3 regions of the Bacillus sp. BC05(2025) genome follow, and region 2 is predicted to be linked to each of the others. Evidence: riboswitches for the same ligand, from Rfam matches in the RefSeq annotation. Region 2 holds a riboswitch; each other region holds the start of a gene.
The links. A riboswitch is a leader RNA that binds a small molecule or an ion and turns the genes downstream of it on or off. The one in region 2 is predicted to bind S-adenosylmethionine.
Positions count from the first base shown of each region.

Region 1: linked by a shared signal. The riboswitch ahead of mtnK (S-methyl-5-thioribose kinase) and the one ahead of ACZ76X_RS03895 (hypothetical protein) in region 2 are both predicted to bind S-adenosylmethionine.
Region 3: linked by a shared signal. The riboswitch ahead of ACZ76X_RS27410 (ABC transporter permease) and the one ahead of ACZ76X_RS03895 (hypothetical protein) in region 2 are both predicted to bind S-adenosylmethionine.

Region 1 is NZ_JBWYRA010000003.1:346,735-350,018, forward strand. Features, by position in the region: gene ACZ76X_RS12575 (aminotransferase class I/II-fold pyridoxal phosphate-dependent enzyme) at 1-386, opposite strand, end outside; gene ACZ76X_RS12580 (carbon-nitrogen family hydrolase) at 401-1,264, shown strand; SAM riboswitch class I at 1,336-1,478, shown strand; gene mtnK (S-methyl-5-thioribose kinase) at 1,569-2,750, shown strand; gene mtnA (S-methyl-5-thioribose-1-phosphate isomerase) at 2,747-3,284, shown strand, end outside.
Region 2 is NZ_JBWYRA010000001.1:736,066-739,349, forward strand. Features, by position in the region: gene ACZ76X_RS03880 (group-specific protein) at 1-111, opposite strand, end outside; gene ACZ76X_RS03885 (NAD(P)H-dependent oxidoreductase) at 108-683, opposite strand; gene ACZ76X_RS03890 (SWIM zinc finger family protein) at 707-1,096, opposite strand; gene ACZ76X_RS03895 (hypothetical protein) at 1,350-1,607, opposite strand; SAM riboswitch class I at 1,710-1,808, opposite strand; gene ACZ76X_RS03900 (hypothetical protein) at 1,931-2,122, shown strand; gene ACZ76X_RS03905 (YwiC-like family protein) at 2,155-2,877, opposite strand; gene ACZ76X_RS03910 (ECF transporter S component) at 3,062-3,284, opposite strand, start outside.
Region 3 is NZ_JBWYRA010000016.1:59,893-63,176, forward strand. Features, by position in the region: gene ACZ76X_RS27400 (ABC transporter ATP-binding protein) at 1-63, opposite strand, end outside; gene ACZ76X_RS27405 (ABC transporter permease) at 20-1,024, opposite strand; gene ACZ76X_RS27410 (ABC transporter permease) at 1,042-1,959, opposite strand; SAM riboswitch class I at 2,096-2,201, opposite strand; gene ACZ76X_RS27415 (DUF3951 domain-containing protein) at 2,369-2,584, shown strand; gene ACZ76X_RS27420 (hypothetical protein) at 2,601-3,104, opposite strand.

The DNA.
Region 1 (3,284 bases), on a different contig from region 2:
TATCCTGGATCGGGAACGAGAATTGTATCACCAGGGTTTGTAAAGCAAACTGGTAATTCTACTAATCCAGCCTTTCCGCCAAACAAAATAGCAACTTCTGTTTTTGGATTTACTACTACATCATATTCACGTTGATAGAATGTTGCCACGGCTTCTTTTAAGCTTTCGTGTCCGCGAAATGGCGGATATTTATGATGAATGGTCTTTTCTGCAGCATCTTGTAAAGCTTTTACGATATGCTGCGGTGTTGGTTGATCCGGATTACCTTGACCTAGATTAATAACATCGTGACCAGCTGCTACAACTTTGTTAACTTTTGCAACAAGTGAAGCGAAAAATTGTGTTGGCAATGATGTTACTATCTCAGAAGGTTGAAATGATTTCATACTTTCCACCTCTTTTGAAAGTTGTTACAATTCTAGTGACAAATGATATAATCTTTCCAGTATTTTGTAAAGAAAAAAATAAGAATGGGGCTGACAAAATGAAAGTCGCATGTATTCAAATGGATATTGTCTTTGGAGATGTAGAAAAAAATATTGAGAATGCTAAAAATAAAATAAGTGAAGCGATGAAAGAAAGACCAGATGTTATTGTTTTACCAGAACTATGGACAACAGGATATGATTTAACGAGACTCTCTGAAATTGCAGATAAGGATGGATTAGAAACGAAAGAAAAGCTGAAAGAATGGTCGAAACAATATGGTGTACATATTGTCGGTGGTTCTATAGCGAAGCAAACAGGGCAAGGTGTTACAAATACAATGTATGTGGTAAGTAATAAAGGAGAACTAGTCAATGAATATAGTAAAGTGCATTTATTTCAGCTTATGGATGAACATAAATATTTAATAGCTGGAAATAGTACGGGTGAATTTAAGTTAGATGATGTAGAGTGCGCTGGGACAATTTGTTATGACATTCGTTTTCCGGAATGGATGCGCGTTCATACTGCTAAAGGTGCAAAAGTTTTATTTGTTGTAGCAGAATGGCCATTAGTTCGTTTAGCACATTGGCGTTTACTATTGCAAGCAAGAGCAGTTGAAAATCAATGTTATGTTGTCGCATGTAATAGGGCAGGAAAGGATCCGAATAATGAGTTTGCCGGTCACTCTTTAATTATCGATCCTTGGGGCGAGGTTGTTGTAGAAGCGGATGAAGAAGAATCCATTTTATTTGGGGAGCTTCATTTTGAGAAAATTAAAGAAGTACGTAAAGGAATTCCAGTTTTTGCAGATCGTCGTCCAGAATTATATAAATAAAATGTTGACAAGTGATTTTTATTCTTGGTATAGTCTTCAACATAAAGTTAAAAATTCAAAAAATTATACAACTCTTATCAAGAGCAGGTGGAGGGATTTGGCCCGATGAAGCCCAGCAACCGACCGTAATACCATTGTGAAATGGGGCGTTTATTTACGCCAAAAGGCACGGTGCTAATTCCAGCAGAAAGTAAAACTTTCTGGCAGATAAGAGGGGAGAAGATAAACTTCAAACCTCTTTCTTAGTGGAAAGAGGTTTTTCTACGTCAGAAAAACCTCTGAATGAAAAAAGGGGGAGAAGACGATGGGATATTATTCATTAACTGAAACGACAGCTATACAATATGCGAAAGAAAATGGTTATTTTGAAAAGAAAGCAAATGTAGTTTGTCATGAAATTGGAGATGGAAATTTAAATTACGTGTTCAAATTAGAGGATGGAGAGAAGTCTATTATAATAAAACAAGCACTGCCATATGCAAAAGTAGTTGGTGAGAGCTGGCCATTGTCTATAAAAAGAGCGACGATTGAAAGTAAGGCACTGCAAATTTTTGCGAAGTATGTGCCGGAATACGTGCCGGTCGTGTACAGTCATGATGAAGAGTTAGCCGTAACAGTCATAGAAGACTTATCAAGACTAACAATTACAAGAAGAGGATTAATAGACGGAGAAGAGTACCCACTACTATCTCAGCATATTGGTCGTTTTTTAGCACATGCTTTATTTTATACCTCAGATTTCGGATTAGAGTCAGAAGAGAAAAGGGTATTAGAAGGTGCATTTGTAAACCCGGACCTTTGCAAAATTACAGAAGATTTAGTGTTTACAGATCCGTTTGGTCATTACGATACGAATGATTATGAGCCGGAATTACAACTAGCGGTTGATGAATTGTGGAGTGATAAAACTTTAAAATTAAAAGTAGCACAATATAAATATAAGTTTTTAACGAGAAAAGAAACACTTATTCATGGTGATTTACATACTGGTAGTATTTTTTCATCACCTTCTGAAACGAAAGTGATTGATCCGGAGTTTGCAACATATGGCCCATTTGGATTTGATCTTGGTCAATTCATTGCAAATCTATTATTAAATGCTCTATCTAGAGAGGAAGAACAGAGAAGTGTGCTATTTTTCCATATTGAGAAAACATGGAGCTATTTCGTAGACACTTTTACGAAGTTATGGATTGGAGAAGGTGTAGAAGCATATACGAAAGAGAAACAATGGTTGCCGATTATTTTGCAAAATATTTTTACGGATGTGGTCGGATTTGCTGGATGTGAGCTTATCCGAAGAACAATTGGCTTAGCACATGTAGCTGATTTAGATGAAATAGCAAATAAAGAAAAGAGAATTCAGGCCAAGAAACAAGCGTTATCCTTAGGTAAAGAACTAATAAAATATGAATCTAAGAACGCCGATATTCAACTGTTCCGAACATTATTTCAACAGACAGTTTCTGGAGGGGTAAAAGCATGAGTACAGTTGTTACTATTCCGAGGTCTGTCAGTTGGAAAGGTGATGCCATTGCAGTATTAAATCAAACAAAGTTGCCGCATAGCACAGAATACAAAACATTAACGACGATTGAAGAGGTATGGAAAAGTATTGTCATGCTAGAAGTAAGAGGAGCACCTGCAATTGGAATTGTAGCTGCATTTGGCTTGGCGCTTGCATCAAAAAAATATACTACTTTACATATTGAAGAATTTCAAAAGAAGTTTAATAGAGATTGTAATTATTTAGGGACGTCACGCCCGACAGCGGTCAATTTATTTTGGGCAATCAATCGTATGAGAGAATCTATTCAAGAAATTACTACAATAAAAGAAGCGCAAAAAATATTAGAAGAAGAAGCGCTTCGTATTCAGCAAGAAGATGAAGCGGTATGCCGGAGTATTGGAGAACATGCATTATCATGCTTTAAAGACGGTGATAACATTTTAACGATTTGTAACGCTGGCAGTATCGCAACTGCTAGATATGGTACTGCATTAGCGCCGTTTTATATTG
Region 2 (3,284 bases):
TTGTTGAAACGTTTCACTACATTTCTTCAATTGAATTAAGCAATTCATATATGTACGAAAAAGTTCATTATCATACTGACAACAATTTATAATACGTTCCATTTCATTCATAACGTACGAGCCTTTTCTTCTATTTGTAATAACCACTTTTCCCGCTTCTCTCGTTTACTCGTTTTCACAGATTGAAAAACAGATCGTTTTATATCGCGAATGCCGCAAAAACGTAAAACACCTCTCTTCATTATAATCCAATCGGCTGATCGATATAGTAGTGCGACGTACCATAACGGTGAGTCTAACGTATTAATTACCCATGCCTTCTTACCTTTTAGTAACCCTTTCGGCAGGGCACCTTCATATTTATAAGCAAAACCAGCAACGAAAATGCGATCAATAAATCCTTTTAAAATAGCTGGCATCCCCCACCACCATATTGGATAAATGAAGAGAAGAGTATCCGCTTCTTCTACTAACGCTCTGTACCGAGCTGTTTCTTCTTCATTTACTAAATCACGCCTTTTCTTCTCTTCATTAAATACAAGGACGGGATTAAATTGTTCTTTATATAAATCAAGTACCGTAACCGAATGGTTTGTTTCTTGTAATCCTTTTTGTACATGCTTTAAAATCGCCGCGTTAAAACTTGAAGGACTAGGATGAGCGTATACAATTAGTACATTCAATACATAACAACTCCCTCTATAAATTAAAGTTTCCCCTTCTTTAACATCTTCTCTACAATTTGTACGTTTTTTGAGCTTTGTAATAAACGGTTTAATACGGTAAGCAACTCTTCCTTGTCTAAATCTTTCAGTTTCTCTTTCACCGTACTTTCACCAGCACCTTGAATATCATAAACAACTGCCGCCATATGTTTACAATAGTTTTCATATGGACACTCACAGCTACTTTCTGTAAAATCTTCAAGATCAATAATCACTTCATAGTTTCCTGCATTTCCAGTAACGAAAGCAAATATTTTCTTGTCTTGTATTTCAACATCATCTACATGTCCTTCTTCATAATATTCATACCCTTGATCCATAATGTACTTAGGTATCCATTTCGTTATATCATGTAATAAACAAGCGTACATAACAACACCTCTTCCTTTAATTCCCTTTTGACTTCCACAACCCCTGTATGTTATTCTAATAACTGTCAAATAGCAAGTCTATATGACAAAACAACTGACACCTATTCGGCGAAGGTGTCTCTTTTCATTTGCAGCCGATATGAAGTGCCTCTTTCAGGCACATTCAATCTTTGACACTACACACTCAACACCATTCCCTGTATCAGGCTGCTTAAGCAGTCTTTTACTCTACATACTTCAAAAAAAAGAGAGCTTAGCTCCCTTTTCCCGCCTTATAAAATACCCCTTTTTCCGTATAGAGATATTCATCAGCTAATGTAATTTTCCCATCCAGTTTCAGTTCATCTAATAGTCTTGATAAATAAAATTGATGTAACATCTTTTTCGTGAATTTTCCTTCATGATGCGAAACGATATGTTCTTGAATATCTAACAATGATATTGGCTTATCCTGCTCTATCATATATTCATAAACTGTACTACGCAGTTTTACGTATTTTTCGAGTATCACAGTAGCTCGCAACCCCTTTCTTCTTAATATAAATTTTTTCGTAATCGGTTTTTTTGCAATAAAAAAACCTCTCCGATAAGAAGAAGTTACGTATATATCTTCGTCTTATCTCCCAGAACAAATATGTTCTGCTGGAATTAGCACCTGCATCGCGGTTGCTGGGTTTCATCGGGCCAGTCCCTCCACCTCTCTGGATAAGAAAATATTCACTTAATTCTTACTATACGTAATTTCATTTTAATTGTCAAACAAATATAACAAATTATATTTTGCTTCTTACTGTTCATACTATACATATATGAACATGCAAGGAGGATTATGAAATGCACGAAAATGCTCGCGGATATGTACAAGACTCATTTCAATCATTACAAGAAGCAAAACATTGTTTAGAAGCTGCACTACAAACTGTTGAAAAAGATTTTAATCGCGCACGTATTGAACAATCTCTTTATGCGATCGAACAAGCTATTCAACGTTGTGATTACACGGTTCACATTTTAGAACAAGATTGAAAAAACTTCCCATCATAAGGTGGGAAGCTTTTTCAAATGGCATACTTCATAATTATTACCGTTATGATTAAAAAATATACAGAATTAGCAATTTCTAAAATCCCTACTTTTATAATAGAAATCTTTTTACCGTATAACATAACTGCTCGAATGACACTCGGTATAAAAATAAGAGAACACAACGGATTGATAGCAAATACAATGATTGTTAATAGAATATGATAACCCCATGATATAAGCCGATACTTCGGGTTATTTTTCTCGCGTATCATCGTTTTCACATAAAACGTACTTCCTAAAAAATATAAAAATGAAATAAGCGCAATAAATAATGCTGTTTTATCTATAAGTTTCATTGAAAAATAATAGCTAACTAAACCACCAATACAGAAAACAATAATCGCACTGATGTCATTTAGTAATGCTCTTTCATTTTTTTGATGAGCGTAATACATATTTACTATAAATAATGGAATCATGAATACTACGAATAAAAGAATGCGCCATTCATATAATAGAGAAATCATTCCAAATACGAACGCAATGATCAAATATACAATTGTAGCATGTAAATACTCTTTTTTTCGTCTTTGCTTTATGTACGTAAGAAATGGATACGTAGCTAAATAGATAAAGAACCAAGCTAAAAACAACGGAATATGATACATAGTAGGTTTCCCAAGTATGACACTTAATAGAAATGGTATAACGAGCATGGCCCATGCACCGTGTTGCTTCGGAATAACTAACCTCATTAACTATACACCTCCTCTTCGAAAACATTTCTCACCTACTATTATACAAATAATCTCATATAATAACGGAAGTATATTGGATCAATTTTTTGACAATAAAAAATGCTCCTTACAATATGTAAGAAGCATGAATGAGGCAAACGAATATGTAAGTCGCGACCCTACCTTATATGAGTATGCTTTTCTATGCCATGTTATGCTTATCTAATATGCCATATTTCTTTTTAAATCTTGTAAGAATCGTAATCCAAGACGTACTAAATAGTAGTAAGAAAATAACATTCGAAATGGCATGACTCAAATCGAAATAAAAACTTGCAATATAATATGAAACGACTGCTTCCCACGTTGCCTCACGTATAAAACCGAGAAGCCCCCATAAGTTCATAATCCAGCCAAATAAAAAT
Region 3 (3,284 bases), on a different contig from region 2:
TTGCTTACTATTCTCTTTTTCAACGGCTAACGTTACGTTTTCTAAAGATAAAAGCTGTCCCATGTTTTTTCTCCTTTCGATTCCGTTTTACAATCTTCGGATCAATTGCATCTTGCAAACCATCACCAATTGCATTAAATGCGAACATGATGAGTGCAATCATCAGCGATGGAAAGAATAGTTGCCACCATTCCCCGCTTAATAATGTCCCAAGCGCATCATTTGTCATTGTCCCCCAGCTTGCTGCTGGTGATTGAACACCAAGTCCGATAAAGCTCAAAAATGATTCTGAGAAAATAGCTGCTGGAATTGTAAATGATAAATTTACGATAATAATCCCTGTTAAATTCGGAATGATATGTCCGTATATAATCTTCATATGCGATGTACCTAATCGCTCCGCTGCAATAACAAATTCTCTTTGTTTTAAAGATAAGACTTGCGCCCTAACAAGGCGTGCCATACCAATCCAACCAGTTAATGCGAGAGCGATTATGATTGTAAAAAGCCCCGGCTTCATAATGATCAGTAGTAAAATAACAATTAATAAATATGGAATACCGTATAATACTTCAATCCCTCGTACGATCCACTCATCCATTAACGTTCCAAGGCGATTACGCCCTCTCACATATCCACTAAAACCTCCGATCAGTACACCAAGCCCTATATCAAGAACGGCCGCTACTAATCCAACTACTAATGAAATTTTCCCACCAGCCCAAGTACGCGCCCATATGTCTCTTCCTAAATCATCGGTTCCAAACCAATGCTCGCTATTAGGAGGTAAATTAGTTGCTTCTTTTACTTGTTCACTCGCAGTAAATGATGTTAAACTTTCGCCAATTAACGAGAAAATAATAATGAGTAATAACGTCACTGCCCCTAGAATTGCTATAGGGTTTGATATAAACTTGCGAAATACTTCCTTCTTTCGGCTAATCGTTTGCTGCTCTTTATTTATTGTTAATTCTTTTTTCTCTTCATTCGTTAATAACTGTTTATTAATTTCATAAGCTCCCATTTAAATATCCCCCCTCCTTATGTAATAGAACGAATACGCGGATCAACAATACGATGAATAATATCTGTAACGAAAATACAAAAAATTAATAATGCACTATAGAAAATTGTCGTTCCCATAATGACCGGATAATCCCGGTTAAAAATGCTATCTACAAAATATTTTCCGAGACCAGGAATTGCAAAAATCTTTTCAATAATGAACGTCCCTGTTAAAAGCCCAGCCATTAACGGCCCTATAAATGTAAGCACTGGAACAATCGCATTTCGAAGGGCATGCCTTATAATAATCTTCTTAATTGGTATCCCTTTCGCTCTCGCTAGCTTAATATAATCACTCTGCAGTACTTCGATCATATTAGAGCGAACAAATCTTGTAATTACTGCAATTGGTCCTAACGCTAATGCGAAGGATGGCAATACCGTATGTTCGAATGTGCCCCAAGACGCTACTGGTAAAAGTTCAAATTGAATAGCAAATACTTGTATAAATAGTGGTGCTAAAATAAAACTTGGAATAGAAATACCGAGAATCGCAAGTAAACTCACACTATAGTCAATTACTTTCCCATGATATAGAGCTGCAAATGTACCTGCGGCAATTCCGACTACTAATGAAATAATAAGTGCTTGTAAACCAATAATCGCTGATGGACCAAATCCTGTCGTTATAATTTCTGATACGCCTTGCCCCGTCGATTGAACGGATTCACCAAAATCAAAATGAACTACACCGTCTAAATAAGCAACATATTGATTCCATAACGGTTCATCAAGGTGATATTTCGCTCTCATATTCTGCACAACTTCTGCCGGAAAGATCTTTGCATCTGATGAAAATGGGTCCCCCGGAATAATATGCATAATTAGAAATGTCACTGTCGTAATAACCCATAGCGTGAACACCATAACTGATAATTTTTTAATTACATACACTGCAATAACCCCCTAAACACATATATTTACTTAGTTTTATGAACGTAATTTTTCCATTACTCCCTTTTCTCTTTTTAGAATACAAAAAGCCTTGATCTTAAAAAATAAGATCAAGGCTTAATAAACAAAGGCCCATCACTTATCTTTCAAGACTTGCTTGCTGGAATTAGCACGGTGTTCCTACTACAGAACCCGCTGCTGAGGTGTCATAGGGCCAGTCCCTCTACCTCTCTGGATAAGTAAATTGCTATATTATTATTTGGTTCAAATTGTATATTTCGAATTATAATTCTGAAAAAATGAAAAGTCAATCAAATTGGATATATTTAGAAAAATCAGTTTTTAATACTTTCATTTATCTATGTCGTATTTCGCTTATAATAAAAAAAGATATGAAAGGAGTTATAAGATGGCCCCCTTACTTCTAGCTACTATAGGATTACCCTTAACAATAATTATACTTGTCATCATCGGCTTCTACAAACTCTTCATCAAAAAGAAAAGTATCACCTCTTTTTATACCCCTTTCGATAATATTACTGGGCAAACTATTTCCGAATTTCACGAAGAACAGAAGATATTAGTATCCGAGGATGAGGACGGAGATGGCAAGAAGAAAAAATAACCTTGCACAGGCAAGGTTATTTTTTCGTTTCTGCTTGAAAACGTTTATAGTATGTCGATGCTGTTGCAAAGTTAATTTCTATATCACGAATCAACGATGAATCTTCTTCTTTAGCTAACTTCTGTAATTTTTTCATCGCTTGTTCCGATTCATTCAAGAAACCAACATATACCTCATGTTCTTGCTCTTTCGACTTCGGAACACGAATTTCTTTTCGTATATGATCAATATCTTCTAACATGCTCGTTGTTACCTTTTGCACATCTTCTTTATATGTAGCCTTCGTTATTTCCTTACCGCCTTTTTCCTTTGCCACTTCAAATAGCTGTAACGCGTTATTAATTTCCTTATTCATTTTCATATCATATTTTTCATGTACTGCACGGTATTCTTTCATCTCTTCGGTTTGTTCTGTAGATTGCTCTACCTTTTCTTTCGGTTCTTTCGTATCTTTATTTCCATTACACCCTGCTAGAAGGAGCATACTTCCCATTACAGCAATACCCAAAACCTTCTTCATCTCTTCTTCTCCTTTTATCTACAACTACTACTCATTATAGTTTCTTTTATCTCCACTTGTTATTATACCGAGAACATCCTACTTTTTACACTTAAGACGACATCGTAACATATATACCAACATGTTTGTCACAGTATCGTCACTTTATACAAATAACTTTTGCACTGCTTTACTACATCA